DNA from 2 places in the Vibrio gangliei genome. Region 2 is predicted to be linked to the other one. Evidence: riboswitches for the same ligand, from Rfam matches in the RefSeq annotation. Region 2 holds a riboswitch; the other holds the start of a gene.
What was found. A riboswitch is a leader RNA that binds a small molecule or an ion and turns the genes downstream of it on or off. The one in region 2 is predicted to bind lysine.

Region 1 (16,328 bases), 1.1 Mb from region 2:
GATGTGATTGAAGCCGGTCTGAAATGCGTGCAAGGCAAAGGCATTGTTAACTCGATTTCGATGAAAGAAGGGATAGATAAATTCATCGAACAAGCCAAATTGATCCGTCGTTATGGAGCGGCTGTGATTGTAATGGCGTTTGATGAAATTGGTCAGGCGGATACTCGCGAGCGCAAAACAGAGATTTGTACTAAAGCGTACCGCATTCTGGTCGATGAAGTGGGTTTCCCGCCAGAAGACATTATTTTCGACCCCAACATTTTCGCTGTTGCGACCGGTATTGAAGAGCACAACAACTACGCGGTCGATTTCATTGAAGCGGTCGGAGACATCAAGCGTGACTTACCTTATGCGATGATTTCTGGCGGTGTGTCTAACGTTTCATTCTCATTCCGTGGTAATAACTACGTGCGTGAAGCGATTCATGCGGTGTTCTTATATCACTGTTTCAAACGTGGTATGGACATGGGGATCGTGAATGCTGGTCAGCTTGAAATTTATGACAACGTGCCGGAAAAACTGCGAAATGCGGTGGAAGACGTGGTGCTTAATCGTCATCCTGATGCCACAGAAAACCTACTTGAATTAGCGGAAGAATACCGCACCAATGGGGTTGGGAAAGCCGAAGATCCTGCCTTGTTAGAATGGCGTACTTGGGAAGTGGAAAAACGTCTTGAACATGCGCTAGTGAAAGGCATTACCGAATTCATTGTTGAAGATACTGAAGAAGCGCGAGCCAAAGCTTCTAAGCCACTGGAAGTGATTGAAGGTCCGTTAATGGACGGTATGAACGTGGTCGGCGACTTATTTGGCGAAGGTAAGATGTTCTTGCCACAAGTGGTGAAATCGGCGCGAGTGATGAAGCAAGCGGTGGCGTATCTTGAACCATACATCAATGCGGAAAAACAGGTTGGTCAAACCAACGGCAAAATTTTGCTCGCGACAGTAAAAGGCGATGTGCATGATATCGGTAAAAATATTGTCGGCGTAGTGCTGCAATGTAATAACTACGAAATCATCGATCTTGGCGTGATGGTACCCACCGAAACCATTTTAAAAGTCGCTAAAGAAGAAAACGTCGACATCATAGGTTTATCTGGCCTTATCACGCCATCATTGGATGAAATGGTACACGTTGCTAAAGAGATGGAACGGCAAGGTTTTGATTTACCTCTACTCATTGGTGGCGCAACTACATCGAAAGCGCACACAGCGGTTAAGATTGAGCAAAACTACTCACAACCAGTGGTTTACGTGAATAACGCCTCACGAGCGGTAGGGGTCTGTTCTGCTTTGCTTTCTGAATCGCAACGACCAGCCTTTGTTGAAAAACTAGATTTGGATTACGAACGCGTCCGTGATCAACATGCGCGTAAACGCCCGCGTACTAAGCCAGTTACACTCGATAAAGCGCGCGACAATAAAGTGGCGATTGATTGGCAGGCTTATACTCCGCCAGCACCTGCTAAACCTGGCGTACATGTGTTTGAGCATATTGATACGGCTATCTTACGTGATTACATCGACTGGACACCGTTCTTTTTAACTTGGGGATTGATGGGCAAATACCCAGCGATTTTTGAGCATGAAGAAGTAGGGGAAGAAGCTAAGCGTTTGTATGACGATGCTAACGTATTCCTCGACCGCATTGAGCAAGAAGGCTTGCTTAAAGCGAGCGGCATGTGTGGCATGTTCCCGGCTAACAGCGTCGGTGATGACATTGAAGTCTATGCTGATGAATCGCGCAGTGAAGTAATTAAAGTGTTGCACAACCTTCGCCAACAAACCGAGAAACCGAAAGGGGCGAACTACTGTTTGTCGGATTACATTGCGCCAAAAGACAGCGGCAAATCGGACTGGATTGGTGGCTTTGCGGTGACCGGCGGCATCGGTGAGCGTGAATTGGCGGATGCTTACAAAGCACAAGGTGATGATTTTAATGCCATTATGATCCAAGCGGTAGCAGACCGTTTAGCGGAAGCCTTTGCCGAATACATGCATGAAATGGTGCGTAAAGAGATTTGGGGTTATTCACCAGAGGAATCGCTCAGTAACTACGATCTGATCCGTGAAAAATATCAAGGCATTCGTCCTGCTCCGGGTTACCCTGCGTGCCCAGAGCATACGGAAAAAGGCAGCTTATGGGAGCTTCTTAACGTTGAAGAAACCATTGACATGTCATTAACCTCAAGCTACGCTATGTGGCCGGGCGCGTCAGTATCCGGTTGGTATTTCTCGCATCCAGACTCTCGTTATTTTGCCATCGCTCAGATCCAACAAGATCAAGCAGAAGACTACGCCAAGCGTAAAGGTTGGGATGACGTTGAAATGGAGAAATGGCTAGGGCCGAATTTGAGTTAACGATCGTTACTAGGGCGCTTTGCTGCTAGGGCGCTTACGCTACTCGTAATACGAAAAAGAAAACGCTATCAGAGTGATATCTGCTAGCGTTTTTTGTCTTTTGTAGATAGAAATAAAAAACGGTACTGATCATTTTTCAGTACCGCTTTGCTTTTTCGAGAAACGAGCCTCCGAGAAACGAAGTGCCCGATAATCGAATCTATTCAAACAACTCTCTATGCAGCACTTCCACCGCACGTTTGGCTTCTAGTGCATCGACTAAGAAGCACAAGTTATGTGGGCTTGCGCCGTAGCAAATCATGCGTAAGTTAAAGTCTTCTAATGCACTGAATACTTGTTTTGCATAGCCTTTTTTCGCACTCATCTTATTACCAATTAGGGCAACTAGGCTTAGGTTATGCTCGACTTCTACGCTGCACAGTTCCGCCAATTCAGCACGGACCTCAGCTGGCAACTCAGGTGCTTTGCCTGAGGTGTTGGTTTGATCTAGCGTCAAAGAGACGCTCACTTCTGATGTGGTAATCAAATCAACAGAGATTTGGTATTTAGCCAAGATGTTGAACACTTGTGCCAAAAAGCCGTAAGTTTGGAACATATCAGGGCTACGCAATGTCACCATCGTTTGGTTGTTACGGATCGCCAAGGCGCGGAATAGTGGCGCACTTTCGACTTTCTGACGGATCCAAGTACCGCCTTTTTCTGGTTCACGAGAAGATCCAACAAAGACTGGGATCTGGTGTCGCAAAGCAGGAAGCAAAGTTGAAGGATGCAAGATCTTCGCACCAAAGTTGGCCATTTCTGACGCTTCACTAAAGCTGATCTCTGGGATCGGAGTCGCTTTTGGTGCAATGCGTGGATCGGTAGTGTAGATCCCTGGAACATCTGTCCAAATCTCTAGGCCAGAGGCTTTAACCGCTTCTGCAATTAATGCTGCACTGTAATCACTGCCACCTCGGCCAAGTGTGGTGGTATTGCCTTCCACATCACTGCCGATAAAACCTTGAGTGATCACCACAAAGTCCTGGCAAAGTGGGGTTAATTTTTGCTGAGCTAAAGCTGAAATTTCAGCAATATCAGGCTCGGCTTTGCCAAAATCGTTATTAGTACGTAGCACTTCACGAATATCAAAGCGCGCGGCATTGATACCACGTTCGATCATCAATTGAGTCAAAATATGAGTCGACATCAATTCGCCACATGCCACGATATGGTCAGTCAGTTTATCGCTTGATTGGAATGAGGCGGCTTCAGCCATACTAGCGAGTGCATCTAAAATAGAATCCACTGCTTGTCTGGTTTTCTCTTGTTCAGAAAATTGTTCAATGATGGAGTAATGGATCTCTTTCAATTGAGCAAAAATAGCATCACGGTCATTTGGGTTTTGTACCCCTAATGCCAACTCAACTAATAAATTTGTCACACCAGAACAGGCGCTGCTGACCACAAGTTTGGTCGATGGATTATTTTCGATGATGGCGGCACAGCGGCTCATGGCTTCAAAGTTTGCCACACTAGTGCCACCGAATTTTGCTACGTTGAATGCGCTCACGGCATTGTCTCCCAGATTACTTCAAAAAAGCTTATCAAAGTGCGATAAGCAAACGTCCAATGTTGAAGAGAGATTTCTTAGAGCAGGGAAATACATAGAGGCCATAACTGAATAGTGTGACCATGCAAAACCTGAGAAGCTCTTCACTATATACCTATGTCAAAATTCAACATACATAGTGACAGTTGCCAGGATTCAACCTGTACAACCGATGCGATAAACACCCGAGTATTTACCCATCTCGGCGTAACTCCCCCTGAATGATGGGTATTGGATATCGGGATCCACCTATCATCTGCCTGGGTTACGCTCCTCTTCTTAGTTAACCTTTTCGGTTAAATAAAGGCCCTGTGTGAGCCTTCGATTCATGCTTCATATCCTATGAAACAATGAGCCTACATTGAACGTTGTTGCACCAAAAAAGTCAATCATAAAAGTGTTGCTAACCTTGCTTAGGTGATGATTTTTTATGCTTGCTTTCGTTTTTATAAAATACAAAAATGTATACAATATTTTGAGCAAGATCACAGCTTCTTATCTAACCGTAAGAAAGCAAGGTTTAGCGTGGTAATTTATCAGGGCGTGTTTATCTCGAATAATATTTTGAAAGAAAATCACGTTTTAAAAGCACACACATATACCCAAGTAAAATATGGATTACACCATTAAGGATTAATATGACTTTTCAACGTTTTCTCCCGCCTCGCCGTATTCTTATGGGCCCAGGTCCATCTGATATATCTTCAGACGTTTTACAAGCATTAAGCCGTCCTACCGTTGGTCATCTTGACCCGTTATTCATTGGCATGATGGATGAAGTGAAAGCTTTGTTGAAATACGCATTTCAAACTGAAAATGACTTTACCATCCCGGTTTCTGCTCCCGGTAGCGCGGGTATGGAAGCGTGCTTTGTCAACTTGATTGAAGCCGGTGATAAAGTAATTATTTGTCGTAACGGTGTGTTTGGCGAACGTATGCGCGAAAATGCCATTCGTAGCGGCGCAGAAGTGGTGCTGGTGGACGACGAATGGGGCCAACCAGTGAGCGTTGAAAAAGTAGCAGAAGCTTTTGAGCAAAATCCCGATGCTAAAATCTTAGCCTTTGTACATGCTGAAACTTCAACCGGTGCATTAAGTGATGCTGAAGCGTTGGCGAAAGTGGCGCAGCAATATGATGCGCTGACCATTGTTGATGCGGTGACATCATTAGGTGGCGTGCCACTTAGAGTCGATGAATGGAAACTTGATGCCGTATATTCCGGTAGCCAGAAATGTTTGTCATGCGTGCCAGGTTTATCGCCAATTACATTTTCTGCTAAAGCGATTGCTAAGATCCAAGCGCGTAAAGCACCAGTACAAAGTTGGTTCCTCGACCAAAGTTTGGTTTTGGGTTATTGGAGTGGCGAAGGTAAACGCAGCTATCACCATACCGCGCCAGTTAATAGCTTATATGCCTTACATGAATCTTTGTTAGCTTTGTATGAAGAAGGCTTAGAAAATGCGTGGCAGCGTCATGCCGAAATGCACCAAAAGTTAAAAACTGGTCTAGAAGCGTTAGGCTTTAAATATGTGGTCGATGAAGCGCATCGTTTGCCTCAACTAAACTCGGTATACCTACCTGAAGGTGTCGATGATGCCAGTACCCGTCAACACTTACTCAATGAATACAACCTGGAAGTCGGCGGCGGTTTAGGCGCACTGGCCGGTAAAGTATGGCGTATTGGTTTGATGGGTTACAGCGCAAAAAGTGAAAATGTGGCGTTGTGTTTGAAAGCACTGCAGGAGACGATGGAAAAATAACGAATCTCGAGCGCTTCGCTTATCGTAGCTCGTTACTCGATTTACGCTTTACTTTTCTTGCCATGAGAAGCAAGGCGTTTGTGTAACGAGTTACGTTATATTGATCTTTAGATATTTTTTTTTACACCGAATTTTGCCTTGCTTTTTCGAGCGACGAGAAGCGAAGCGCCCTAGCAACGAGCCACGCTACTATTCTTTGGCTTCTTTCGCCCCAGACATCGCCTTCGCCTTTGATGCTCTTTCCTCTGGTGAAATATAACGGATCTTCGAAAAATCTTGTGCTGGGAATAAAAACTCCGCTTCTTTACGAATTTGTTCGGCTTTGTGGTTATCACCGATGCCTTGATACGCAACGATTAAGCTAGAATAAAACGCGGCGCGAGGTTTGCGTTTAATGATTTTGTTTGCCCAATCAATATAAGGTTGAATGTATTCAGGATTACCTAAATGCAGACCGATATTGAGTTGAGTGTGGTACACATCCCAATCGAATCTATCTTTCCAAACACTCGGGTTGGTAACTTGATTTAATAAGTCAGGGTTGAGCGGTCGGGTGTACTCAAACTTACTTAATACCGCATTAGTGTGAAGTGCGGTCAGCATAAAGAAGGCAGTGATGATCGGAATAACCAAGGAAAATACGCTCATCAAGCTTTTGGTGATTTTACTGAAATTCACTTCTTGATACTGAGAGGTCAACTGATCAACCCAATAAATCAAGATGATAAAAATAATCCAGTGAATCGCGGAGTGATAAAACGGATATTCCAATTGGGTGTGTAATACGATGGGGAAAAATAGAGCTACCAGAGCCAAACGAGTACCATGCTGGGCTTTTCGTACTTTTCTGAATACTTCTAATGCGGCCAATAACAGGCCGAGAATTGGCACAATACCGCCTTCTACCGCCCAATATAAAATCTCATTATGTGGGTGATCCATAGAAGGTAAGCCGGGATGATAATCTTCATTGAGTTGATGCTGTCTTGCGGTGTATAGCATGTAAGCCGGTTCAAAACGGCCGTATCCATAACCAGTCCAAGGCTTTTCAATCACCATGTCGAATGTTTGTGGGAAAGTATATCGACGTGGGCTTTCTAAATTCGATTTTTGTGCAATCAGTTCATTTCCGCCGTTAGCGCTAGCCAGTGTGTAACCGCCCGCTAAACCAACGATGACTGAAATCAACCATAAGGTCATGACTCGCTTTGGCAAAAATTTATGCAGGTAAGGGATTAATAGTACGGTTGCTACCGTCGCCCCTAACCAACCAGTGCGTGATGCCAATACCCAAAGGAGTGGTATGGTGATGGTGGGCATCAGTAATAAAAGAATCGAAAGTGCTTTGTGGTGCGAGACATGAGTTTGCTTTTGACGAGCCAGCAAATAAGAACCCACAGCGAGTCCTGTGGCTAAGAAGCTGGCCATGACATTTGGTTGTTGGAAAATGGCGAAAGGGCGGTTATTTTCAGTGTTGTAACCAAATGAGTTGCCTGCCTCCAAAAATAAATATTGGAAATAGCCATAAGCCGCTTCGGTACATACCGCACCAACGATCAGCATTAATAGCGTCTGTTTTTGTTTATTCGACAAAGGGTATTGGTGCAACAGCAGCAGTAATAGCCATCCTCCCCATAATCCGATTAAGCGTAATAACGCATCTGAACCTTGGGAAGCTGAATAAAAGACTGGAATGGTGAGAATAATACAGGCAACCAACATCACGATGGTGAGGCTGGTCAGGCGTAATTTTCTCATATTAGCCGTGGCGTACAGTCCAATCCCGATAACAACACTTATCGCTAACCAAGTGGTTGAATTGAAAGACAGCGCCAGCCCTGCACCGCCAGGATTAGGTTGAAAGTAATGCATGGCCAATAAAAACACAACGCCCAGTGCCCAGAGAAAAGGCTTAGCAAGAATATTGGGCTCAGGTACCTTTTCCAGTTCAGTGCCTTGTGTATGTAAAATCGCCATGAAAGTAACAACCCTAATTCGTCAATGAGTCAAAATTGCTGCTTATACTAACACTAATTAATTAAAAAATATGACCAAAGATCAAAGCTGCGAGCGGAATAACTGGAGGCGTTATAATTTGTTGAGTCCCTGAATTGACAGTTCCGTTAGAATCATCAAAATCTCCCGAGTCCCGAGTCCCGAGTCCCGAGTCCCGAGTCCCGAGTCCCGAGTCCCGAGTCCCGAGTCCCGAGTCCCGAGTCCCGAGTCCCGAGTCCCGAGACCCGAGACCCGAGCACGACATTTATTTCTTCAACAACGGCTTTAAGAAGTGCGCGGTATGTGAACCTTTTATTTTCACGACTTGTTCCGGTGTGCCTGCAGCAATGATTTCACCACCGCCACTGCCGCCTTCTGGGCCTAGATCGACAATCCAATCGGCGGTTTTGATTACATCAAGATTGTGTTCGATGACCACAATCGTGTTGCCGTGATCGCGCAGGCGATGCAATACCGTTAACAATTGCTGAATATCGTGGAAGTGTAGGCCAGTTGTCGGCTCATCCAGAATGTATAAGGTTTTACCCGTATCACGCTTAGACAATTCTTTGGCGAGTTTCACACGCTGCGCTTCACCGCCCGATAAGGTAGTCGCGGCTTGCCCTAATCGAATATAAGACAAACCGACATCCATTAAGGTTTTCAGTTTGCGAGCAATCACAGGCACCGGTTCAAAGAAGGTATGCGCATCTTCAACGGTCATTTCCAACACTTCATCAATACTCTTACCTTTATAGCGTACATCTAGGGTTTCTCGGTTATAGCGCTTTCCTTTACACGCATCACAAGGCACATACACATCAGGTAAGAAGTGCATTTCTACTTTAATTACGCCATCACCTTGGCAAGCTTCGCAGCGGCCACCGCGTACGTTAAAGCTAAAGCGACCGGGTTTATAGCCACGAGAGCGAGCTTCTTGAGTGCCGGCAAATAGCTCACGAATTGGGGTGAAAATCCCAGTGTAAGTGGCGGGGTTAGAGCGTGGCGTACGGCCAATCGGACTCTGGTTAATATCGATGACTTTATCAAAATGCTCAAGGCCATTGATTTTTTTATACGGTGCGGCTTCGGCTGTGGTCGCACCGTTTAAACGCGCATGCGCAATCTTAAAGAACGTATCGTTAATTAAGGTGGATTTACCCGAACCCGACACACCCGTTACACAAGTGAATAAACCCACTGGGATTTGCAGGTCAACATTTTGTAAGTTGTTTCCCGTCGCGCCAATCAGCTCTACCATTTTCTTTTTATCAACGGGTGTGCGCTGTTTCGGTACTTCAATTTGCTTCGTACCGCTGAGGTATTGACCGGTTAACGAATCCGGATTGTCTAAGATTTGCTGCATGGTGCCTTCGGCAATCACTTGACCACCGTGCACACCGGCACCTGGGCCAATATCAATCACATGATCGGCCGCGCGAATCGCATCTTCGTCATGTTCAACTACTAATACTGTGTTACCTAAGTCACGCAGATGGATAAGCGTTTTCAGCAAGCGTTCGTTGTCGCGTTGATGTAAACCAATCGAAGGTTCATCGAGCACATACATCACGCCTACTAAGCCAGCACCAATTTGGCTAGCAAGACGAATACGTTGCGCTTCACCACCCGATAGCGTTTCGGCACTACGGGATAGGTTGAGGTAGTTCAAGCCAACATTGATCAAGAAGTTCAGACGGTCATTGATTTCTTTTAGGATCTTTTCTGCAATTTGAGCGCGTTGTCCGGTTAATTGCAGAGACTCGAAGAACTGCAACGCGCCATGAATGCTCATTTCCACTACTTGTGGCAAGTTAGTATTGTCGATAAAGACATGGCGAGCTTCGGTTTTCAGGCGTGCGCCACCGCAGCTTGAACACGACTTATTGGAAATGTATTTGGCTAATTCTTCGCGTACCGAGTTGGATTCGGTTTCATGATAACGTCGATTTAAGTTATTTAAGATGCCTTCAAACGGATGACGTTTGACACGAATATCGCCGCGGTCGTTAACGTACTTAAATTCGATTTGTTCTTTCTTCGAGCCATTTAAGACCACATCGCGAATCTTTTTCGGTAGTTGATTAAAAGGCTGTTGCAAATCAAAACCATAATGCTCAGCAAGAGAGGTCAGCATTTGGAAATAGTAAAAGTTCTTTTTATCCCAACCGCGAATCGCCCCATTGGCTAGGCTTAAACTTTCATCCTGGATCACGCGCTCAGCATCAAAATATTGCTGTACCCCAAGGCCATCACACGTTTCACACGCGCCGGCTGGGTTGTTGAATGAGAATAAACGCGGTTCCAGTTCGCGCATGCTATAGCCACAATGTGAACAGGCAAAGTTGGCTGAAAAAACGATGTCTTCTTTGCTGTCGTCATCCATCCAAGTGACAGTAGCGGTGCCACCAGAGAGTTCTAACGCGGTTTCAAACGATTCCGCTAAACGTTGTTGAATACCGTCACGCACTTTAAAGCGATCCACCACCACTTCAATGGTGTGTTTTTTGTGTAATTCAAGCGTCGGTGGATCAGAAAGATCGCAGGTTTCACCATCTATACGAGCGCGAATAAAGCCTTGTGCTGCTAGGTTTTGTAGCGTTTTAACGTGTTCACCTTTACGCTCTTTAATGATAGGCGCTAATAGCATCAGCTTGCTGTTTTCAGGCATTTCTAACACTTTATCGACCATTTGCGAGATGGTTTGTGCGGCTAATGGGGTATCGTGCTCTGGGCAACGAGGTTCACCTACACGAGCATAAAGTAAGCGTAGGTAATCGTAGATTTCGGTAATCGTACCCACTGTTGAGCGCGGGTTGTGTGACGTTGATTTTTGCTCAATAGAAATGGCAGGTGATAACCCTTCAATATGATCAACGTCAGGTTTTTCCATCAAAGATAAGAATTGGCGTGCATAGGCCGACAGGGATTCAACATAGCGACGTTGACCTTCAGCGTATAAGGTATCAAAAGCGAGTGACGATTTACCTGAACCGGATAATCCTGTGATCACAATTAACTTGTCACGAGGAATGGTGAGGTTGATGTTTTTCAGGTTGTGGGTACGGGCGCCACGAACTTCTATCGTTTCCATGCTTCACGCTCTCATTGATTAAAGATGATGGAGATTAGTATTACATAAGTCTTAAAAAGTGGAAATAAAATACTGTACAAAATTACAGTTATAAAAAAGCCGCTTTCATAATGAGAGCGGCTAAAATGATTTCAATCTAATTGGTCAGCGATCAGTTTTTGCTCGTCTTGGTATCGTTTGATTTTAGATACATGTTTTCGTAGCAGTAGTTCGTCGCTTCGATGTAACCTTCAACACTACCGCAGTCAAAACGTTTACCTTTGAATTTGTAGGCAAGAACACAGCCTGATTTCGCTTGTTTAAGCAGTGCGTCGGTAATTTGGATTTCACCGTTTTTGCCCGGTTCGGTTTGCTCAATAAGCTCAAAGATATCTGGGGTCATAATGTAGCGACCAATGATCGCGAGATTGCTTGGCTCTGTGCCAGGTTCTGGTTTTTCAACCATGTCGTCGACACGGAAAAGATCGTCTTTGATCATTTCACCGGCAATCACACCGTATTTGTGAACTTCTTCTTTCGGCACTTCTTGTACCGCCACAATGGTGCAACGGAATTGTTTGTACAGCGATACCATTTGTGACAGCACGCCTTCATCAGGGTTAACGCATAGGTCATCGGCTAGAACCACGGCAAAGGGTTCATCACCCACCAGTTCACGACCCGTTAAAATGGCGTGGCCTAACCCTTTCATTTCACGTTGACGAATGTAAGTGAAATTGGCGCTATCAATGATGTCGCGGATATCCACTAACAATTCTTCTTTATTCGTGCCTTTAATTTGGTGCTCTAGCTCATAGTTTTTATCAAAGTGATCGGTCAGTGATTGCTTACCGCGACCCGTGACGATGCACATACCGTTCATTCCCGCTTGAATGGCTTCTTCTACGCCGTATTCAATTAGAGGCTTGTTAACAACAGGCATCATTTCTTTCGGCATAGATTTAGTCGCGGGTAAAAAACGTGTGCCATAACCAGCGGCAGGGAATAGACATTTTTTGATCATGATAGAAACCTTTTTGATTTTTATAACCTGAATGTAGGCGGTTTTAATATGCTGAGTAAAATAGCATTTTTCTTATCTGCAAGACAAATATATCAAATGAATAAAATGTGAATTTAGATAAGGCTGCAAGCGTGCTATTTACAACTTGATTACTCTAACGGGGGATTCAAGCCGGCCTAGTTTGCTCGATAACCAATAAAAATTAATGCAAATCAAATGCCAACTGTAGTTATAGGTGCAATTGAGCCCAATTGATGGCCTGGCGACGATTACTGACATTGAGCTTTTTAAATATACGATAGAGATGAGATTTTATGGTGTGCTCACTGACAAAAAGTTGGTCAGCAATATCAAGATTAGATTGATGGGCTTGCATTAAGGATAATATTTCTAGCTCACGTCGGGTCAAGGATAGGCGAGTTTTCAGTAAGCTGTGATCTTGATGTTTATTGAGGTTTTGCCAATGTTGAAACAGGTCGAGAAGGAGGGATTTGGGTAAACAATTTTCTCCTTGTAATAACCGCAGTACGTTTAGACGAAATTGTTCACTGGATATGGTGTCATAAAAATAGCCAGACAAATTTGTCCACATGGAAAGTAGCGCCAAGTTGGGCTGTTTTGGGGCAAAAATAAGCGCATTCGATTGGGAGCGTTGCAACAAGGGATGAGTTTGGAGTTCCATTAAAGTGACATCATTAAATCGAGCATCAACTAAAATGAGGTCACATTTTTCGATCGGCTGAAATTGCTGTAGAGCTTCAATATTCACAATACGAATGTGGAGGTTTTCAATCTCGTCTAGTTTTCTCAATAATGGATCATAGTGAGAAATAAACGGAGACAGCAAATAAATCGTTGGCGTATTATCTGAGCAAGTCATGACATCCTGTCCTGAGAATTACTTAAGTATGAAAATTGAGCTCAGACTGTAGGGGATGAACATACAGGATTGTAGCCCGAACGTTGGCTTGGTGAACATATTCTTGAATCTGAGAAGTACTTCATCATTTTTTTACTTTAATGAAGAGTGCCTTGTAATTTAAAGGTTTAGTGAGTGACACTCAGTAGTGAGTATGGAAGAACTCGCTTTTGATATTCAGTAACCTTAACTTCCCCTTCGGGAGCATCTTGAGGTCACTTGGGTATAGCTGTACCCTTGTGGGTAGAAAGCATGATATAATCGACCACTATTTTAGAAATACATTGAGACGGAGCAGAACATGGCTAGCCGCGGAATAAATAAAGTAATTTTAGTCGGAAACCTAGGCAACGATCCTGAGATTCGTTACCTACCAAGCGGTGGTGCAGTTGCAAATATTACCATTGCGACCTCTGAAACTTGGAGAGACAAAGCAACAGGTGAACAACGTGAAAAAACGGAATGGCACCGTGTGGCCTTATTTGGCAAATTAGCGGAAGTGGCCGGTGAATATTTGCGTAAAGGTTCTCAAGTGTACGTTGAAGGTCAACTACAAACTCGCAAATGGCAAGATCAAAGTGGCCAAGATCGTTACACTACAGAAGTTGTGGTTCAAGGCTTTAACGGTGTAATGCAAATGTTAGGTGGCCGTGCTCAAGGTGGAAATCAAGCACCAATGGGTGGCAATCAAGGTCAAGGTGCTGGTTGGGGACAACCTCAGCAACCACAAGCACAGCAGTCTCGTCCACCGCAACAGCAGCAACCTCAGCAGTCGGCTCCTCAATATAACGAGCCACCAATGGACTTTGACGACGACATTCCGTTCTAATTTTTGCTGAGTGCAAATAAAAATGATCGTCACCGCACGATTTCATTCAAAAGCCGCATGTTAATTGCGGCTTTTTGTTATTATTAAATACCCAAGTAACCTCAAGGTGCAGAATTCAGAGCTATCATCCAAGTTCTTAGGCAAGGAAGATTTATGCGGAATGTAAACACCTTTCAATTAAATCTGACGCAGGCTAAGGTCTTGGATGAAGCTCCCGAAGGGTAAGTTAAAACAAGCTTTATGCTGCGTTAAATTGAATAGAGATAGAATGACTATGATCATATTCAATTCGCCTTGCCTAAAGCTTGTTTTATTCTTGCTGAAACTCGCATCTTGAGGTTGCTTGGGTATAACATATATGAATTTTATTTCCTGTTTGGATAGCATTTTATTAGCACTGGAATGAGTGTTATCAAATAGGGGAAATGCCTTAAATGGAATTAAGCGTCAATGAGATATACCCCAACTTTGAAGCTGAGTACTCGTCTGGTGGCCTTTGTGACCATGATCGTTGTCAGCGCTATGTTTATTTTGTTTGTCGGCGGTGTGTTCACATTTAAAAAAATGGGTGGTCAATATGTTGATCAGAACCTGCAGCGTGTCACCAATATCATTGATAATGAATTAGCAACGCCACAAGACTTTGATGCCATGCGTCATTGGCTACCTAAATTGCTGCAAGCGAGTAATGTGGTGCAATTAAAACTGATATCGCCAGCCGGACAAGTTTATTTATTTAATAATAAATCGATGTTGCAAAATAACGACGATATTTTGCTTTATAACAAAACCTATCCACTCAAGCGTAATCCTGATTATTATGCGGAATATCAAACTGTCCCGCCTTACGCTAATAACAGTTATTCATTTGAAGCATTTTTCTCTTTAACATTGGCAGTTCTACTCGTTTTATTTTGCTTATTGAAAGGCTTGCAATGGTTGCGGACGCAGCTTTATGGTTCGGAATTGTTGGAAGAACGAGGCCGGATGATCCTCGCAGGGCAAGTAGAAAAAGTATCACAAGCCGATGAACGAGAATGGCCATATACAGCCAGTGAAGCGCTTACTCGTTTAATTGCCGAGTTAAATGACGCCCGACAAGAACGTAGCCGATTTGATACATTTATTCGCACACATACCTTTTTAGATCAATTAACTGGAGCGGCAAACCGAGTATTATTTGATAGTCGTTTAGAGGCTGCATTACAAGAAACCGACGCATCTGGCGGTGTTTTGGCGATCGAAATTAATGGTTGGGATGAACTGGTAGACACCGTGGATCAAGCAGAATCGGAAGCATTTATTGTTTCCGTTGGGCAAATCCTCACTAATTTGTCTCAAAAATACCCTAATGCTGTATTTGCTCGTTATTACGAAGGCCGTTTTGCTTTGATGATTCCACATCAATCTTCCAAGGAAATGACGACCTTAGCCAGACAATGTATAAACCAGTTGGCCAAACTCGAGCTACCTGAGTGGCTTGATGCCGAAAACTGGTGTCACATTGGGGTGACATCTTATTCACAAGGTGAGCGACGCGGTAAGATCATTGATGAAGTAGAAACCGCACTAAAAACCGCACGTATTGAAGAAGCCAATAACTGGGCTGAATTCGAAAAAAAACGGAATAAACAAAGAGAAGAACGCGGTGGGGTCCGTTGGCGGAATTTGTTTGATTCCGCGATAGACCCAAATAAGTTGTTTATTTATGAACAGCCTTGTTATTTAATAGGTAATAACAACGAAAAAGTCGTTGAACACTATGGATTATTTACCAGAATCATGGATGAGCGAGGGGCCAAAATTAAGGCGTCTCGCTTTTTAACAGCTATTGAACAGGTCGGTTACGAGAAAACCTTAGACCAAGCCACGCTTAAAGCGGTGCTGTCGTATTTGAAAACAGATCTGACTAATAAGCACTATGCCATGTGTTTATTTACGCAACCATTTAAAAATAAAGCGCATAAATATTGGTTACGTGATGAACTATTGCAATTACCCAAATCGCTAAGACAGCGAATAAGCTTTGAGTTTATAGAGCGAAATTTAGTCAGCGATCTTGATATTATGCGACCTGTCATTGCTATGTTAGCTGGGCTAGGTTGTCGGGTGATGGTGAATCAGGTGGGGAGAACCATTGTAAGTACCCACTACATTAAATTGCTGCCAATTACTTATTTGAAGTTGCACCGAAGTTTAGTGAAACAAATTGATCGAAGAAATGAGAATCAGCTTTTTATCCGTAGCTTATTAGGTTCTTGTGTTGACAGTAATACGAAAGTGATTGCGGTTGGGGTGGAAACCGAAAGTGAATGGGCTGTGTTATCCCGGTTAGGGCTAGATGGTGGACAAGGGCGTTACTTTGTTGAAGAAACGCAATTATTACCTACTATCGATGTATCGCAACCTTCACCGACTGCTCGCTTAATTAAGCCCGGAAGAAGAAATCGTTGGCGAAAATAAAGGAAAATATTCAATCTATGAGTATTAACTCGTTTATCCAAAAGTTTATTGATAAAGGCCCGCAAAAAGCCTCTCTCAGTATTGTGATGCTGACGGATGGGATTTATGTTGCTAAAGCCGATGACAATGGGGCAGAAACAGCCTCATTTTATGAGCTCACCGATAACAACTAGGACTTCGTTTTAAGCACGGCCTTGAAAGAGCATCATTGTCATAACATGCATGCTTCAGTCACGCTTGGCTCGCACCTATATCAAAGCTATCAAATTGATCAGCCAACAATACCAAAGGAAGAGTGGCCAGCCGCATTGCCGTT
Region 2 (16,328 bases):
ATCTAAGTGAACATGGTAACAACGCATTCGTTGGTTTAGAGTACAAATTTGCTAGCTGGGCTCGCGTATTTGCTGAAGTAGGTTATGCAGATGGTACAACTTTAGGCTTCATCAACACAGACCAAGAACTAGTTGAAGCACAGCAAGTGGACAGCGAAACAAACTTCGGTCTTGGTGCTCGTTTCTACTGGTAATCAAGTCTAGAACTTGTGATAGTATAAAAGCTCGGTTTCTACCGGGCTTTTTTGTTTATAAATAAAGGGATGTATATGAGTAAGAAACTATTTTCTGCAGTAGGCTGCATTGCATTATTAGTGAGTCAATTGGTACATGCTGAGGTTAAGATTCCAATTCCAGATAGTATTAATTTGTTGGTGGTTAACTCACTAAAACCAAAAATAGAAAAGGGTGGCTTATTTGGTCAAAATACACTGGTCTTACCTGATGGTGAAAGCCAAATCGTGTTTAAGTTTGAGCCAAGTGTGATGGAAAATGACACCTTACGCCAAGTATACAGTGACGTGATTGTGGCTAAATTTACTGCTCAAGATGATGAGTTGAAGTTTGTGTTACCTGAATATCGAGATTTGAACCAAGCACGTAATGGTATTTCGGATTTTGAATGGTCTTTAGTTGATAGTGCTGAAAATAAAGTTGAAGTTAAGCAAGAGCCTCTATCTGCTGAAGGTGTACAACTCGGCCGCAACTTTATCGAAGATGTTATGGATTATAATCTACGTGGCGGTGTTGCAGCGATTGGGGCAGCATCGGTAGCCACTAAATTTTTACCGGTAGAAGCTCAACGACAAGCCGATTCAGAAAATGTGGCTCAATTAAAAGCATGGTATATAAAGGCAACACCGCAAGAGAAAAAAGCCTTTCAAGTATGGTTAATTGATCAAAAGTAACCCTTTATATTTTGGTGAAATAAGCGGCCTATGTGTCGCTTTTTTTATCACTCAACTTATCATTTGGCCTAAAAACAAATTTCTGATGAGTGCAAACGGTTGCTATTGCTTGTCATATTGCTGCAATGCAGATTGATGGCTACAATTCTTTTTCCTGTCCACTATATATACAACGACTATGAAATTCCCTGGCCAACGTAAATCCAAACACTACTTTCCTGTTGATGCTCGTGATCCACTTGTGAGCCAAGCTCAAGAAAGCAAACAAATGTCACTAACTCATATTATTGGTATCGATCAAACTTTAGTGGATATTGAAGCGAATGTAAGCGATGAGTTCATTGAAAAATACCAATTAAGTAAAGGGCACTCACTGGTTATTGATGATGATAGAGCGGAAGCCTTGTACGACGAATTAAAGCAGTTTGATTTAATTACGGATGAGTTTGCTGGTGGCACCATTGGTAATACTTTGCACAATTATTCTGTATTAGCTGATGATCGTTCCACCTTATTAGGCGTAATGAGTAATAACATCAAAATCGGCAGTTATGGCTACCGTTATTTATGTAATACCTCAAGCCGTATGGATTTAAATTATTTGCAAGGAGTCGAAGGGGCGATTGGTCGCTGTTTTGCATTAATCAGTGAGAATGGTGAGCGAACTTTTGCGATTAGTGAAGGTAAGATGAACCAGTTATTACCAAGTAGCATTCCTGAGTCTATTTTTGAAAGTGCATCTGCTTTGGTTTTGACCGCTTATTTAGTTCGTTGTAAACCTGGTGATCCGATGCCAGAAGCAACAATGAAAGCCATAGAATACGCCAAAAAATATGATGTGCCTGTTGTGCTCACACTCGGTACGAAATATGTGATTCAAGATGATCCTGAATATTGGCGTGATTTTATTGCACAACATGTTTCTGTTCTTGCAATGAATGAAGAAGAAGCTGAAGCCTTAACTGGTGAACATGATCCTTTATTAGCTTCTGACGCGGCTTTAGAGTGGGTTGATTTGGTATTGTGTACTGCAGGACCTGTTGGCTTATATATGGCAGGTTATACGGAAAATGAAGCGAAACGTCAGACAACTCTACCTTTATTGCCGGGCTCAATTGCAGAATTCAATCAATATGAGTTTAGTCGTCCAACCATTCGTTCTCAGTGTAAAGAGCCTATTAAAGTTTATTCTCATATTGCACCTTATATGGGGGGCCCTGAAAAAATCAAAAATACCAACGGGGCAGGTGATGCGGCACTGTCTGCTATTTTGCATGACATGGCGGCAAATAAATATCACAAAGAAAATATCCCTAATTCGAGTAAGCATGAACATCCGTTTTTAACTTATTCCTCTTTTTCTCAGGTATGTAAATATGCAAACCGAGTAAGTTATGAAGTTCTGGCACAGCATTCTCCTCGTTTGTCACGTGGTTTACCTGAAAAAGAAGACAGCTTAGAAGAAGCGTATTGGGAAAGGTAATCATACCTCGATAGGTGAGTTAGCCTTATGCTTAAGTGAATCTTGCATTAACTTAAGCATATAAAACGAAAAAGGGAGCATTACGCTCCCTTTTCACTAATCAATAAAACTTATTTGATTAAGAATTCATCAATTGATTTACCTGCATCCAGCGCATCTTGGATAACAGAAGGCGTGCGGCCTTGACCTGTCCAAGTTTTACGTTCGCCATTTAGCATGTATTCATATTTTGCTGGGCGAGGAGTACGCTTTTTACGTGATTTAGATTTGGTTTCAGAGCCGCTCATTGCTGCAATTAAATCTTCCAGATCAATACCGTCTTTTGCGATCATTTGAGCATATTCTGCTAGTTTAGCTTCGCGTTCAGCTTGCTCTGCTAATTCTTTTTCTTCTGCTTCTCTTCTTTCTTCAACAACAGTAGTGAGTTTTTCTAATAGTTCTTCAACTTCTTGCAGTGTAAATTCATCACGAGTGAATGCACGAAGGCTACGAATATTTAAAAGTGCTGATTTTTTGATTTCCGACATATAAAGTCCCTTGCAATAAAATGCTCAAATTGATTCACTAATAATATGCTCATAAGTAAATTTTAGCTAATTTTATATTCGAACCGATTGTTAGTCAAAAGCATATTAAAAAAATAACTAAAATTTGGATTTAGATTCCAGTTAAGTTTGCTGTGATAATTTAAAAGATACCATCAATGTTGTTTCTAGACCGAGTGTTTAATTATTAGTTCCCTAGACTTAAAAATTTTAGGTATAAACTCTTGTTTGAACACTTTATTTTTAGATGAATTTAGTGATTAAAAATTACCAATAAATGTTGGTAGGTGAAATCTTCGAGGATGAAATTGTCGAGTTTTCTCTTGCCATTTGATTTTCGATCATTACAATGTGCCAAATCTTGCTAGAACCCTTTGTGAATGGCCTATTAAAAGGCTATTTATAAGGCGAATGTTTTAGTCTGATGTAGAGGCGCAATATTTATCAGTAATACGTTTTAGGGTGATGCCTTTGAGAGCGTATGAAAGGAACTATTGCCGAAGTGAGGGCCAACTGGTGCGTATTGGTTGGTTACGGTTTATCACAGCCACTTGCTGGGGTTACATTAAATAAGTGTAACACTGCCATAGTTTGCATATCGTATATACTTTAATCGATATGTGGTTTATTTAGGCTATGGAGCGCTACTGTAGACACATGAAAGTATTGGCTTTCAACGTTTATCAACAAGATGTTTTATTGTTTTACGAACCATTCTTCAACAATATCCTTTCTGCAGTAGATCTCTAACCAATTTTGGTTTTTTTGATCATGAACTTAATCGATTTTACTTCTTCAGCCGCGTCGCTGTTACCGCCCGCGCTTGCCTTAACCATGGCAATTATCACGCGACGTGTTTTACTTTCGCTTGGCTTGGGCATCATCCTTGGCGCATTGTTGCTAACCGATTTTTCATTGCTTGATACTTTAAGCTACACCAGTTCTACTGTGGTTGGCGTATTTATTAGCGATGGTGGTTTGAATTGGGACAGCATTTTTATCTTACTTTTCCTAATTCTACTCGGCATGATGACAGCGTTGCTGACGTTATCAGGCGGTACTTATGCCTTTGCTGAATGGGCTCAAAAGCGCATTAAAAGTAAACGTGGTGCTAAATTGCTGGCAGCTTGGTTAGGCGTTTTCATTTTTATTGATGATTACTTTAATAGTTTAGCCGTGGGCGCCATTTCTCGACCTGTAACAGACCGATTCCTCGTTTCTCGTTCGAAATTGGCCTACATTCTTGATTCTACCGCCGCCCCAATGTGTGTGATCATGCCGGCTTCTAGCTGGGGTGCCTACATTATGACGGTAGTCAGTGGCATCCTTGTCTCTCATGGTATTACGGAATATACCGCGTTAGGTGCATATATGCGCTTAGTGCCAATGAACTATTATGCGATTTTTGCGCTATTAATGGTGTTTGCTGTTGTTTGGTTCGATTTGAATATTGGTCCAATGCGTCGCCATGAAATTGCCGCTAATCAAGGCAGAACTGATGATAACGATGACAACGCCGTTGATTTAACAGAAGAGTCAGAAATCAACGAAAGTAAAGATGGCACGGTATCGAACCTTATTCTGCCAATTGTTGCGCTTATCGTTGCGACGGTATATTTCATGATCAGCTCTGGTGCCGATGCACTGGCTGCGGATGGACAACCATTCTCTATTTTAAAAGCATTTGAGAACACTAACGTAGGCCAATCACTTTTCTATGGCGCGTTAATTGGCCTTATCTGTGCTTTAGCCACCGTCTTTAAGCAAAAAATTCCAACCAAAGACACCATGATCACGCTATGGATTGGCGCAAAATCCATGTTTGGCGCGATTTTGATCTTGGCCTTTGCTTGGACCATTGGCTCGGTTATCAAAGATATGGGAACAGGGGCTTATTTATCTACCTTAGTGGAAGGTAATATTGACGTACATTGGTTGCCAGTATTGCTATTTATTCTTTCTGGCGTGATGGCGTTCTCAACCGGTACTTCATGGGGTACGTTTGGCATTATGTTACCGATAGCAGGTGACTTAGCAGGTGCCACTGACCTTGCATTGATGTTACCAATGTTAAGTGCAGTATTAGCGGGTTCAGTATTTGGCGATCACTGTTCACCAATTTCTGATACCACGATTTTGTCTTCAACCGGTGCACGCTGTAATCATATTGATCACGTTTCAACGCAGTTACTCTATGCGCTAGCGACCGCATTAGTCGCGTGTGTGGGCTTTATCGTCCTTGGTTTAACAGACTCTTCTGCGATAGGCTTTGGCGCAGCGACTGTGACCTTTGTGGTGGTATGTGCGGTTATGTCAGCGATTTCAAAATCTAAAATGAAAAAAGCGGCAGCATAACGTCATAAACTGAGCAATGTCGAACAGCCGAGTGGGAAACGACTCGGATTTTTATTAGCTTTACCGATAAGAGAGCTTGAGCTAATAAAGACGATCAATTAGTGAAATACAGCTCAACATTTTATTTTGAAAATAATTAAAATAAAGGGTTGAAAAATACAGGCAGCTTGGTTAGTGTGAAGACATAGAAACTGATTGAGATACTGAAATAACATGCGCACATTTGATATGAACATTCATCATCACCATCATCCTGTAATATCTTGCGGGTGAGTATGTGCATCCGGAAGATATCTCTTCCGGCGCTGAATCAGTGACAAGATTCAAACCCTCGGAAGAGTTTTCTCTCCGGGGGTTTTTTCATTTTAGGACTAAATATTTGGCGAAATTCGTATCAGGGTCTTCGCCAATCGAATTAAGTAATTAATACAGGGATTGAGAAATGCAAAACAAACGTCTTCGAATTGCCATTCAGAAAAAAGGTCGCTTGAGTAAAGAGTGCCAAACACTACTTAAAACATGCGGCGTTAAATTTAATATTGCTGGCGAGCGCCTAGTGGTTCACAGCGAAAACATGCCGATTGATCTACTGTTGGTACGTGATGATGACATTCCAGGACTTATCATGGATGGCGTGGTTGATTTAGGTTTCATTGGTGAAAATGAACTTGAGGAAGTTCGCTTAGACCGTAAAACAGAAGGCGCTCCTTGTGAGTTTAAGGCACTACGACGTTTAGATTTCGGTGGTTGCCGCTTGTCAATTGCGATTGATAAAGACGAAGCATATAACGGCCCACAAGACCTTGCAGGCAAACGTATTGCGACCACATACCCTCACTTATTGAAAAGCTACATGGATGAACAAGGTATCAATTTCAGCACTTGTATGCTAACCGGTTCTGTTGAAGTCGCACCACGTGCAGGGCTTGCTGATGCCATCGCCGATTTAGTTTCAACCGGTGCAACATTAGAGGCCAATGGCCTAAAAGAAGTGGAAGTGATCTTCCGCTCTAAAGCAACCCTCATCCAACGTATTGGTGAGTTCTCAACCGAACACTCTATTCTGATTGATAAACTACTGACTCGTATGCAGGGCGTGATTCAAGCGAAAGAGTCGAAATACATCATGCTGCACGCACCAACGGATAAGCTAGAGCAAGTCAAAAAACTGCTACCAGGCGCAGAAGACCCAACGGTTTTACCATTATCTCAAGAAAAAAATCGCGTAGCCGTTCACCTTGTCAGTACTGAAAATCTTTTTTGGGAGACGATGGAAGGCTTAAAAGAGCTTGGCGCAAGTTCTATCTTAGTGCTGCCAATTGAGAAAATGATGGAGTAAAGCAAGATGAAAACGGTGGTCTGGCAATCATTAAGTGAAGAGCAACAAAGTGCAGTACTTGAGCGTCCAGCAATCAGTGACGGTGCTAACATAACATCGATCGTGACTGACGTGCTCAATCAAGTTAAAGCAGAGGGTGATGCGGCTCTTAAAGCATTAACAGCAAAGTTTGATAAAGCGCAGCCTGAATCAATTCGTGTTTCCGAGCAAGAAATTGAGCAAGCTTCAGCGCGCTTATCAGATGAAATGAAGCAAGCACTTGAGCAAGCTCATAAAAATATTTCAGCGTTTCATAAAGCGCAAAAAGCGCAGCCATTAAGCGTAGAAACTCAACCAGGCGTGGTGTGTGAATTAGTCACTCGCGCGATCAACAAAGTGGGTTTATACATTCCCGGTGGCAGCGCGCCATTACCTTCAACTGTGCTTATGCTAGGCGTTCCAGCGCAAATTGCGGGTTGTCGTAAAGTGGTGTTATGTTCACCACCGCCTATCGCAGATGAAATCTTGTACGTCGCTAAGCTATGTAACATTGATGAAGTGTACAACGTCGGTGGGGCACAGGCCGTTGCAGCCATGGCTTATGGTACTGAAACCGTCAGCAAAGTCGATAAAATCTTTGGTCCTGGCAACGCCTTTGTAACCGAGGCGAAGCGTCAAGTCAGTAATGATTTTCGTGGCGCAGCAATCGATATGCCAGCGGGTCCTTCAGAAGTGTTAGTGATTGCTGATGAGACGGCGGATGCCGATTTTGTGGCGGCAGATCTCCTTTCTCAAGCTGAACACGGGCCCGATTCACAAGTGGTTTTACTTACACCGTCGCCAATGATTGCTGATCAAGTCGCGGAAGCAGTGCAAAAGCAATTAAAACTACTGTCTCGTAGTGAGATTGCAGAAAAAGCCTTGGGCTCGAGTTTGATTGTGATTACTGAGTCACTCACTCAATGTGTGTCGATTTCCAACTTCTATGGCCCTGAACACTTGATTGTTCAAACGAAAAATCCACGCGAATTACTGCCTTTATTGGATAACGCAGGTTCCATTTTCTTAGGTCAATGGTCACCAGAATCGGTGGGCGATTATGCCTCGGGCACCAACCACGTATTACCAACGTATGGTTACACGAGAACATATTCAAGCCTAGGTTTGGCGGATTTTTCTAAACGTATGACGGTACAGGAATTGAGTAAAGAAGGTTTGCAAGGCTTGGCCTCAACCGTGGTCACGATGGCGGAAGCGGAAGGTCTTGATGCTCACAAGCGTGCCGTGACGATTCGTATCGAAAAGCTTAATCAGCAATAAGTTAAGTAAGGAATTAACATGGAAAAGTTAGCCCGTAAGCAAGTTCAAGCGTTAACGCCTTACTTGTCTGCACGCCGAATTGGTGGCTCTGGTGATGTCTGGCTCAATGCCAATGAATCGCCGTTCGATAATGAATATAAAACGTCTTATACTCGCCTCAATCGCTACAGTGAATGTCAGCCGAAAGCGTTGATTGAGAGTTACGCCGCTTATGCCGGTGTTAAGCCTGAGCAAGTGCTAACCTCGCGCGGTGCAGATGAAGGAATTGAATTATTGATTCGTGCATTCTGCGAACCCAATCAAGATGCGATTCTATATTGTCCGCCCACTTATGGTATGTACGCGATCAGTGCGGAGACTATAGGTGTGGAGCGCAAAGTTGTGCCGCTAACGTCTGATTGGCAATTGGATCTACCGACCATTGAAGCCAGCCTCGATAATGTCAAGCTTGTCTTTGTCTGTAGTCCGAATAATCCAACCGGCAATTTAGTTAAACGTGAAGATATCATTTCTTTACTTGAAATGACCAAAGACCGCGCCATTGTGGTGATGGACGAAGCTTATATTGATTTTTGTCCTGAAGCGTCAACGGTAGATTTACTGGCACAATATCCGAATCTTGCGATTTTGCGCACCATGTCTAAAGCCTTTGCATTAGCGGGTTTGCGATGTGGTTTCACTCTAGCAAATGAAGAGCTTATCAACGTTTTGCTCAAAGTGATTGCGCCATATCCAGTGCCGATTCCAGTCGCTGATATCGCGGTACAAGCTTTGTCTGAATCAGGCTTAGCACGTATGAAATATCAAGTATTAGACATCAGTGCGAACCGTTCTTACTTACAAGCAGGTTTAAGTATGCTTAATGGTGTGACCGTCTATGATGGCTGGGGCAATTATCTATTAGTGAAATTTGAAGATGGGGACGCAGTATTTAAAGCTGCCTGGGATAATGGCATCATTTTGCGTAATTCACCCATTGCAAACTGCGTCCGCATTAGTATCGGTAACCGAGAAGAGTGTGAAAAAACACTGAGTTTTATCCGAAATACTCTGCAATAAGATTTAAGCCGCCAGGTATGTTTTGGCGGCTGCTCAGAAAAGGAAAGCAATGTGAGCCAAAAAATTCTTTTTATTGATCGTGATGGCACCTTAATTGTCGAGCCACCAGAAGATTTTCAAGTTGATCGTTTAGATAAATTGAAATTCGAACCTAACGTCATTCCTGTGTTGTTAAAACTGCAAGATGCCGGCTACCGTTTAGTGATGGTGACCAACCAAGATGGCCTCGGTACTGACAGTTACCCACAAGCGGATTTTGACGCACCACACAACATGATGATGGATATTTTTACCTCACAAGGTGTGAAGTTCGATGACGTGTTGATTTGTCCACATTTTGACGCGGATAATTGTTCTTGCCGTAAGCCAAAATTGGGCTTAGTGAAAGATTATCTGCAACAAGGCAAAGTGGATTTTAAAACCTCGGCTGTCATTGGTGACCGCGTTACGGATCTGCAATTGGCAGAAAACATGGCGATTCGCGGTATTCAGTACAACCCTCAAACCATGAATTGGTTAGATATCTTAAAAGATTTGACTACCCAGCCACGTATTGCCGAAGTCGTGCGTACCACTAAAGAAACCGACATTAAAATTCGCGTGAATTTAGATGAGCAAGGTGGTAATCAAATTTCAACCGGCATGGGCTTTTTTGATCACATGCTCGATCAAATCGCGACCCACGGTGGTTTCCAAATGATTGCTAAAGTCGATGGTGATTTGCATATCGATGATCACCACACCATTGAAGACACCGCACTGGCACTTGGTCAAGCTCTGAAAGAAGCGCTAGGTGACAAACGTGGCATTGGTCGCTTTGGATTCAGCCTGCCGATGGATGAGTGTTTAGCGCAATGTGCATTGGATCTATCGGGTCGTCCATATCTGAAATTCGATGCCAAGTTTAGCCGCCCTCAAGTAGGTGACCTCTCAACTGAAATGGTGGTGCACTTCTTCCGTTCATTAACTGATACGCTTGCTTGTACATTGCACCTATCGTCAACTGGCGATAACGATCACCACATTATTGAAAGTTTGTTTAAAGCGTTTGGTCGTACTTTGCGTCAAGCGATTAAAGTGGAAGGCAATGAACTGCCAAGCAGTAAAGGGGTGTTGTAATGTCACAAAGTGCAACGCAAACACAAAAAGTCGTCATTATTGATACTGGCTGTGCCAATGTGTCTTCGGTTCGTTTTGCCATTGAACGTCTGGGTTACCAAGTCTCGATTTCAAAAGATCCGGCAGTGGTATTAGCAGCGGATAAACTGTTCTTGCCGGGAGTGGGTACGGCAAGTGAAGCGATGAAAAACCTGGCAGAGCGCAACTTGATTGAATTGGTCAAGCAAGTAGAAAAGCCACTACTTGGTATCTGCCTAGGGATGCAATTACTCGGTCGTTTATCACAAGAAAAAGGTCAGAAAGGCAATGAGGTTGTGGATTGCTTAGGCCTGTGCGATGGTGAAGTCCGTTTAATGGATACCGGGGATTTGCCATTGCCACACATGGGTTGGAATACCATTCAACCTAAAGCGGGTCATCCATTGTTTAAAGACATTCCGGCTGATAGCTATTTCTATTTTGTACACAGCTATGCGATGCCTGTCGGCGATTATACCATTGCCAGTTGCGATTATGGCAACCCATTTACCGCTGCGGTCCAAAATGGCAATTATTATGGGGTACAATTTCACCCAGAACGTTCGTCTAAGGCGGGCTCGAAGTTGATTCAGAATTTTTTAGAGCTCTAGTTTTTAAAGCTGTAAATTATTTGAACAGAATGGATAAAGAAAAAGGAATTGAGTTTGATTATTCCCGCATTAGATTTAATTGATGGCCAGGTAGTACGTTTATTTCAAGGCGACTACGGGCAAAAAACAGAATATAAAGTTGACCCTGCTGAGCAATTTAACCTTTATCACCAAGCCGGGGCGAATTGGCTGCATTTAGTTGATTTGACTGGCGCAAAAGACACCTCCGCTCGTCAGCTTGATTTAATCGCTAAATTACTCGCCAGTACGCCTGCGAATATCCAAATTGGTGGTGGTGTGCGTAACGAGCAAGATGTTATAGATTTACTGGAAGCGGGCGCACAACGTGTAGTTGTCGGTTCTACGGCTGTTAAAGAGCCTGAATTAGTGAAAGGTTGGATGGAAAAATACGGCGCTGAAAAGATCGTATTGGCGCTCGATATCAACATTGATGAGCAAGGCGTTCGTCGTGTGGCTATTTCTGGCTGGCAAGAAGATTCCGGTGTCACTATTGAAGCTCTGATTGAAGATTATCTCACGGTTGGCTTAAAACACGTTTTATGCACCGACATCTCTCGTGATGGCACATTAGCCGGGTCTAACGTTGAGTTGTATGTCGACCTTTGTAAACAATATCCGCAAGTGCAATTCCAATCTTCTGGTGGTATTGGTAGCTTAGATGACATTGCTGCATTGAAAGGCACAGGCGTTGCTGGCGTAATTGTTGGACGCGCACTATTAGATGGCAAGTTTACCGCAGAGGAGGCATTCTCATGTTGGCAAAGCGAATAATCCCTTGTCTTGATGTTCGAGATGGTCAAGTCGTTAAAGGCGTGCAATTTCGAAATCATGAAATCATTGGCGACATTGTCCCACTCGCACAACGATATGCCGAAGAAGGTGCCGATGAGCTAGTGTTTTATGATATTACCGCATCGAGTGACGGCCGTGTGGTGGACAAAAGTTGGGTAGCCCGTGTAGCGGAAGTGATTGATATTCCATTTTGTGTCGCGGGTGGTATTAAATCGGCTGAAGATGCGGCACGTATTTTGGAATTTGGCGCAGATAAAGTCTCAATCAACTCACCGGCTTTGGCGAATCCTCAGTTGATTACTGATTTAGCGGATAAGTTTGGTGTCCAGTGTATCGTGGTCGGTATTGATTCCTACTACGATAAGGAAACGGGTAAATATCAAGTTTACCAATTTACCGGTGATGAAGAGCGCACTAAAGCCACAGCGTGGGAAACTCGCGATTGGGTACAAGAAGTGCAAAAGCGTGGCGCAGGTGAAATTGTATTGAATATGATGAACCAAGATGGCGTACGTAATGGCTATGATATTGAGCAATTGAACATGGTGCGTGAAGTGTGTCATGTGCCATTGATTGCTTCGGGTGGCGCAGGGGCGATGGAGCACTTTGCGGAAGCCTACCACAAAGCCAATGTGGATGGGGCACTGGCGGCCTCGGTTTTTCACAAGCAAGTGATTAATATCGGTGAATTGAAGCAATACTTAAAACAACAGGGCGTGGAGATACGTTTATGAGTGAAGCAGTAACAGAACAAACCACGTTTAAAGTGTCAGACATTCAAGCCATTGCGGCGCGAATTGATTGGGAAAAAGTGGACGGTTTAGTGCCTGTAATCGTGCAAGACTACCAATCTAGCCAAGTGCTGATGATGGGGTACATGAATAGCGATGCGCTGCAAAAAACCGCTGATACTGGTTTAGTGACGTTTTATTCTCGAACTAAGCAGCGCTTATGGACCAAAGGCGAAGAGTCTGGCAATAGCTTGAACTTAGTTAACCTGTCTTTAGATTGTGACAACGATACCTTATTGGCTAAGGTCAATCCTATTGGCCCAACTTGTCATACTGGAACCACCACGTGTTTTGACGCAGATAAGCAGGACGAAACCCAATTGGTGTGGCTTCATCAACTTGAGCAGCTATTGGCTGCCCGCAAGAGTGCCGACCCAGAATCCTCTTACACCGCCAGTCTTTATGCTCGTGGCACAAAACGCATTTCGCAGAAAGTGGGCGAAGAGGGCGTTGAAGTCGCGCTTGCGGCAACGTCGGGTGACAAGGCGGAATTAGTGTGTGAATCGGCGGATCTGATCTATCACTTATTCGTTCTTCTGCAAGACCAAGGCCTCTCTTTCAATGATGTGATTAACAAATTGAAAGAGCGCCATAAGTAGTAACAATAAGCAAAAGGGCGAAAGCATATTTAAAACCGAGTCCAATCTGACTCGGTTTTTTTATGTATAAAAACTCTATTTTCAGCAAGTTAACCTCAGCTGAGGATAACTAGAAGTCACTCAATACCGCACTTTGGGCGTCTAACTTCGTTAAAATCAACGCAATAGGCCAGCTATTGACTTATGATTTTGCCTTGTTATTCATCCCAAATTGCAGCATTGAAAGAAACTCATTACTTCCTAGATACCTTTTGGTTATTTTTATCTTATTTATATCAGTGGGTTAGGGTGGTTGCTGTGACACTCTTATCCGCAGCTGAGGTTAAGTTATAAATTTTACTGCACAAATGTATAGTAATCTATTGCTAAAGTAGTAAGTAAGGCTTACTATATCGGCCTGATCAATCTTCTCTGCTATTTGTCATCGTTATAAAGGTTAATTATGGGCCACACTTCTGTTGGTTATTTACTGTCTGATGTATCACGTCTGGTTCGCAAAACATTTCAGAATGATCCTGAGATAGGCAGCATTACTTTGGCTCAAGCTAAAACCCTAAAAACGATTGCCCGACATGAGGGAATCAAACAAGTGGCCTTAGCTGAACTCCTTGAAGTCAAACCAATGACAGTAGCGAGATTGATTGATCAACTTGTTGAAGAGGGGTTAGTGGAACGTTGTGCTAGCCCTTCTGATCGACGAGCTCACTTAATCTATTTGCTGCCCGCGGCGAAAGAGCGATTAGGAATTGTGCAAAAGGTAGGTGAAAAAGTTTGGGAAACCGGGCTACAAGGTTTATCTGCTGAGCAAAAAGAACAATTCATTCAAACGCTCGAACATATTCATCGCAACTTATTACAAGATTAACTAGGTACGATATGACCAATGAATCAAATTCACCAATGCCTGAAGAGCAACTTCAATCATTGGTTAAAAAATCCAAATTAAAATCCAAACGTTTCGTACTACTATTCATTATTCCACTTCTTCTTATTGTGGGAAGCGTTGTTATTTATTTGAATGGCGGTCGCTATGTAGAAACCGAAAATGCCTATGTGAAAGCAGATAAAACCCCAATTAATTCTGAAGTGGTTGGGCGCGTTATCAACGTGCCTGTCATTGAAAACCAACACGTTAAAAAAGGCGATTTATTGGTTCAGATCGATCCTAAGCCTTATGAAATTGCGGTGGCTCAAGCGGAAGCTAATCTTGCTGACGTGCGTACGGATCTTGAAACGCTCAAAGCGGAATATCAAAATAAACTGGCAAACATTGAGGTGGCACAAAGTCAGTTAGATTACGCTCGTATTGAAGAAAAACGTCAATATAACCTCCGCAATAAAAAATATTCTTCTGAAGCTGAATACGATTCAGCCCGCCAAAAAACATTGCTGTTTGAATTGCAAATCAACGCATTGGAAAAGGGCTTAAAACAAGTGGCAGAAAGCTTGGGTGGTGATCCTAATGCGCCTGTAGAAGAACATCCGAAATTTAAACTTGCGGCGGCGCAACTTGAGCAAGCGAAAAACGATTTAGATCATGTCAATGTGTATGCTCCGGCGGATGGCATTGTGTCTAAAGTGCTTGAAGATGGTCAATACATTACCTCGAACACCACCACAATGTTGTTGGTTGCAGATAAGAATTTGTGGGTTGAAGCTAACTTCACTGAGAAAGAAATGACCAATGTGGAAGTCGGTCAAGAAGTTGATATTGAAGTCGATTATGCACCGGGTTACACCTGGAAGGGGCACGTGAAGAGTATCAGTCCTGCAACGGGTTCTGAATATTCAGTGATCCCAGCGCAAAACGCGACAGGTAACTGGGTGAAAGTTACTCAGCGTTTACCTATTCGCATTTCTATTGAAGCAAAAGATGATATGCCGACATTACGAGCGGGTATGAGTGCCATTGTTACGGTGGATACTAAGCACAAACGTCATTTATCTCTGTAATTAAGGCATTTTTGCTATGAGTGAAGTTACATTACAAGCTAATGAGAAGGAAGAAAGCGGCAAAAGGCTGATGATTACCTTCTCGGTAATGTTAGCAACCATCATGCAAGCGCTGGATACGACGATTGCTAACGTTGCGTTACCACATATGCAAGGGGCGATGGGCGCGACTCAAGATCAGATTTCATGGGTTCTGACTTCGTATATCGTTGCGTCGGCCATTGCAATGCCACTAACGGGGTTTGTTGCGGCTAAAATTGGTCGTAAGCGCTTGTTCATCTATTCGGTCATCGGTTTTACCATTGCTTCTATTTTGTGTGGCGCGGCGCAATCGCTTGATCAAATTATTTTGTTCCGTTTGTTGCAAGGTGTTTTCGGTGCGAGTTTAGTACCGCTATCACAATCCGTTTTACTTGATACCTATCCAAGAGAACAACACGGTTCTGCAATGGCTTTGTGGGGAGTGGGTGTGATGGTTGGGCCGATTTTAGGTCCATCCCTCGGCGGTTGGTTGACGGAATACTACAACTGGCGCTGGGTGTTTTATATTAATATTCCTTTTGGTGCCCTTGCTTGGTTTGGTATTGCCGCGTACGTAAAAGAAACGGCGATTGAAGCAGATAGGAAGTTCGACCTGTTTGGTTTTACTTTGATTGCATTTGCGATTGGTTCGTTGCAGCTATTTTTAGACCGAGGCGAATCTCAAAACTGGTACTCCAGCATGGAGGTCATTATTGAGACTGCAATCGCTGCTATTGCGCTGTATATGTTTGTTGTACATATGTTTACTGCCAAGCGTCCTTTTCTAGATCCGAAAATGTTTGCCGATAGAAACTTCATTGTCGGGATTACCATCGGGTTTATGATGGGGGTTGTGTTATTGGCAACCATGGCTCTCTTGCCGCCATTTATGCAAAGTTTAATGGGCTATCCGGTTCTCGATGTCGGTTTCCTATTAACCCCACGTGGCTTTGGTACCATGGCTGGCATGCTGATTGTTGGGCGGGTGGCACGTAAAGTCGACTTGCGCTATCTGATGGTGATTGGTACGTCACTGATGATTTTATCTCTTTGGGAAATGACACTGTTTAATGCAGAAGTCAGCTCTTGGGATATCGTGAGAACTGGTGTGGTTCAAGGTTTAGGTCTTGGTCTGGTATTCGTACCGCTATCGACGATGGCGTTTTCTACTCTGGAGCCAAAATTTCGAACCGAGGGAACGGCGCTTTATAGCTTAATTCGTAATATCGGTAGTAGTATTGGTATTTCAGTGGTGACAACGTATCTAGCCCATCGAATCCAGTATAATCATGCAGTATTTGGTGAGTACATTACGCCATTTAGTCGCCCTTTACATATGGCAGCGGAAAAGGGCATGTATGATATTACTACTCAAGCCGGTTTATATGCGATTGATGCAGAACTGAATCGGCAAG

Region 1: linked by a shared signal. The riboswitch ahead of lysC (lysine-sensitive aspartokinase 3) and the one ahead of Vgang_RS04865 (Na+/H+ antiporter NhaC family protein) in region 2 are both predicted to bind lysine.

Annotation. Positions count from the first base shown of each region.
Region 1 covers NZ_AP021869.1:2,159,051-2,175,378, reverse strand. The annotation lists gene metH (methionine synthase) at 1-2,361, shown strand, start outside; gene lysC (lysine-sensitive aspartokinase 3) at 2,561-3,910, opposite strand; lysine riboswitch at 4,039-4,235, opposite strand; gene Vgang_RS10065 (pyridoxal-phosphate-dependent aminotransferase family protein) at 4,588-5,709, shown strand; gene Vgang_RS10060 (PglL family O-oligosaccharyltransferase) at 5,899-7,686, opposite strand; gene uvrA (excinuclease ABC subunit UvrA) at 7,970-10,798, opposite strand; gene galU (UTP--glucose-1-phosphate uridylyltransferase GalU) at 10,950-11,801, opposite strand; gene Vgang_RS10045 (helix-turn-helix transcriptional regulator) at 12,031-12,681, opposite strand; gene Vgang_RS10040 (single-stranded DNA-binding protein) at 13,022-13,549, shown strand; gene csrD (RNase E specificity factor CsrD) at 14,000-16,012, shown strand; gene Vgang_RS10030 (hypothetical protein) at 16,030-16,185, shown strand; gene Vgang_RS10025 (hypothetical protein) at 16,231-16,328, shown strand, end outside.
Region 2 covers NZ_AP021869.1:1,065,542-1,081,869, forward strand. The annotation lists gene Vgang_RS04845 (porin) at 1-194, shown strand, start outside; gene Vgang_RS04850 (DUF2057 family protein) at 270-908, shown strand; gene Vgang_RS04855 (inosine/guanosine kinase) at 1,087-2,391, shown strand; gene Vgang_RS04860 (H-NS family histone-like protein) at 2,502-2,918, opposite strand; lysine riboswitch at 3,356-3,591, shown strand; gene Vgang_RS04865 (Na+/H+ antiporter NhaC family protein) at 3,708-5,291, shown strand; His leader region at 5,528-5,655, shown strand; gene hisG (ATP phosphoribosyltransferase) at 5,734-6,630, shown strand; gene hisD (histidinol dehydrogenase) at 6,637-7,929, shown strand; gene hisC (histidinol-phosphate transaminase) at 7,948-8,988, shown strand; gene hisB (bifunctional histidinol-phosphatase/imidazoleglycerol-phosphate dehydratase HisB) at 9,040-10,107, shown strand; gene hisH (imidazole glycerol phosphate synthase subunit HisH) at 10,107-10,736, shown strand; gene hisA (1-(5-phosphoribosyl)-5-[(5-phosphoribosylamino)methylideneamino]imidazole-4-carboxamide isomerase) at 10,791-11,528, shown strand; gene hisF (imidazole glycerol phosphate synthase subunit HisF) at 11,510-12,283, shown strand; gene hisIE (bifunctional phosphoribosyl-AMP cyclohydrolase/phosphoribosyl-ATP diphosphatase HisIE) at 12,280-12,939, shown strand; gene Vgang_RS04910 (MarR family winged helix-turn-helix transcriptional regulator) at 13,382-13,804, shown strand; gene Vgang_RS04915 (HlyD family secretion protein) at 13,816-14,892, shown strand; gene Vgang_RS04920 (MDR family MFS transporter) at 14,909-16,328, shown strand, end outside.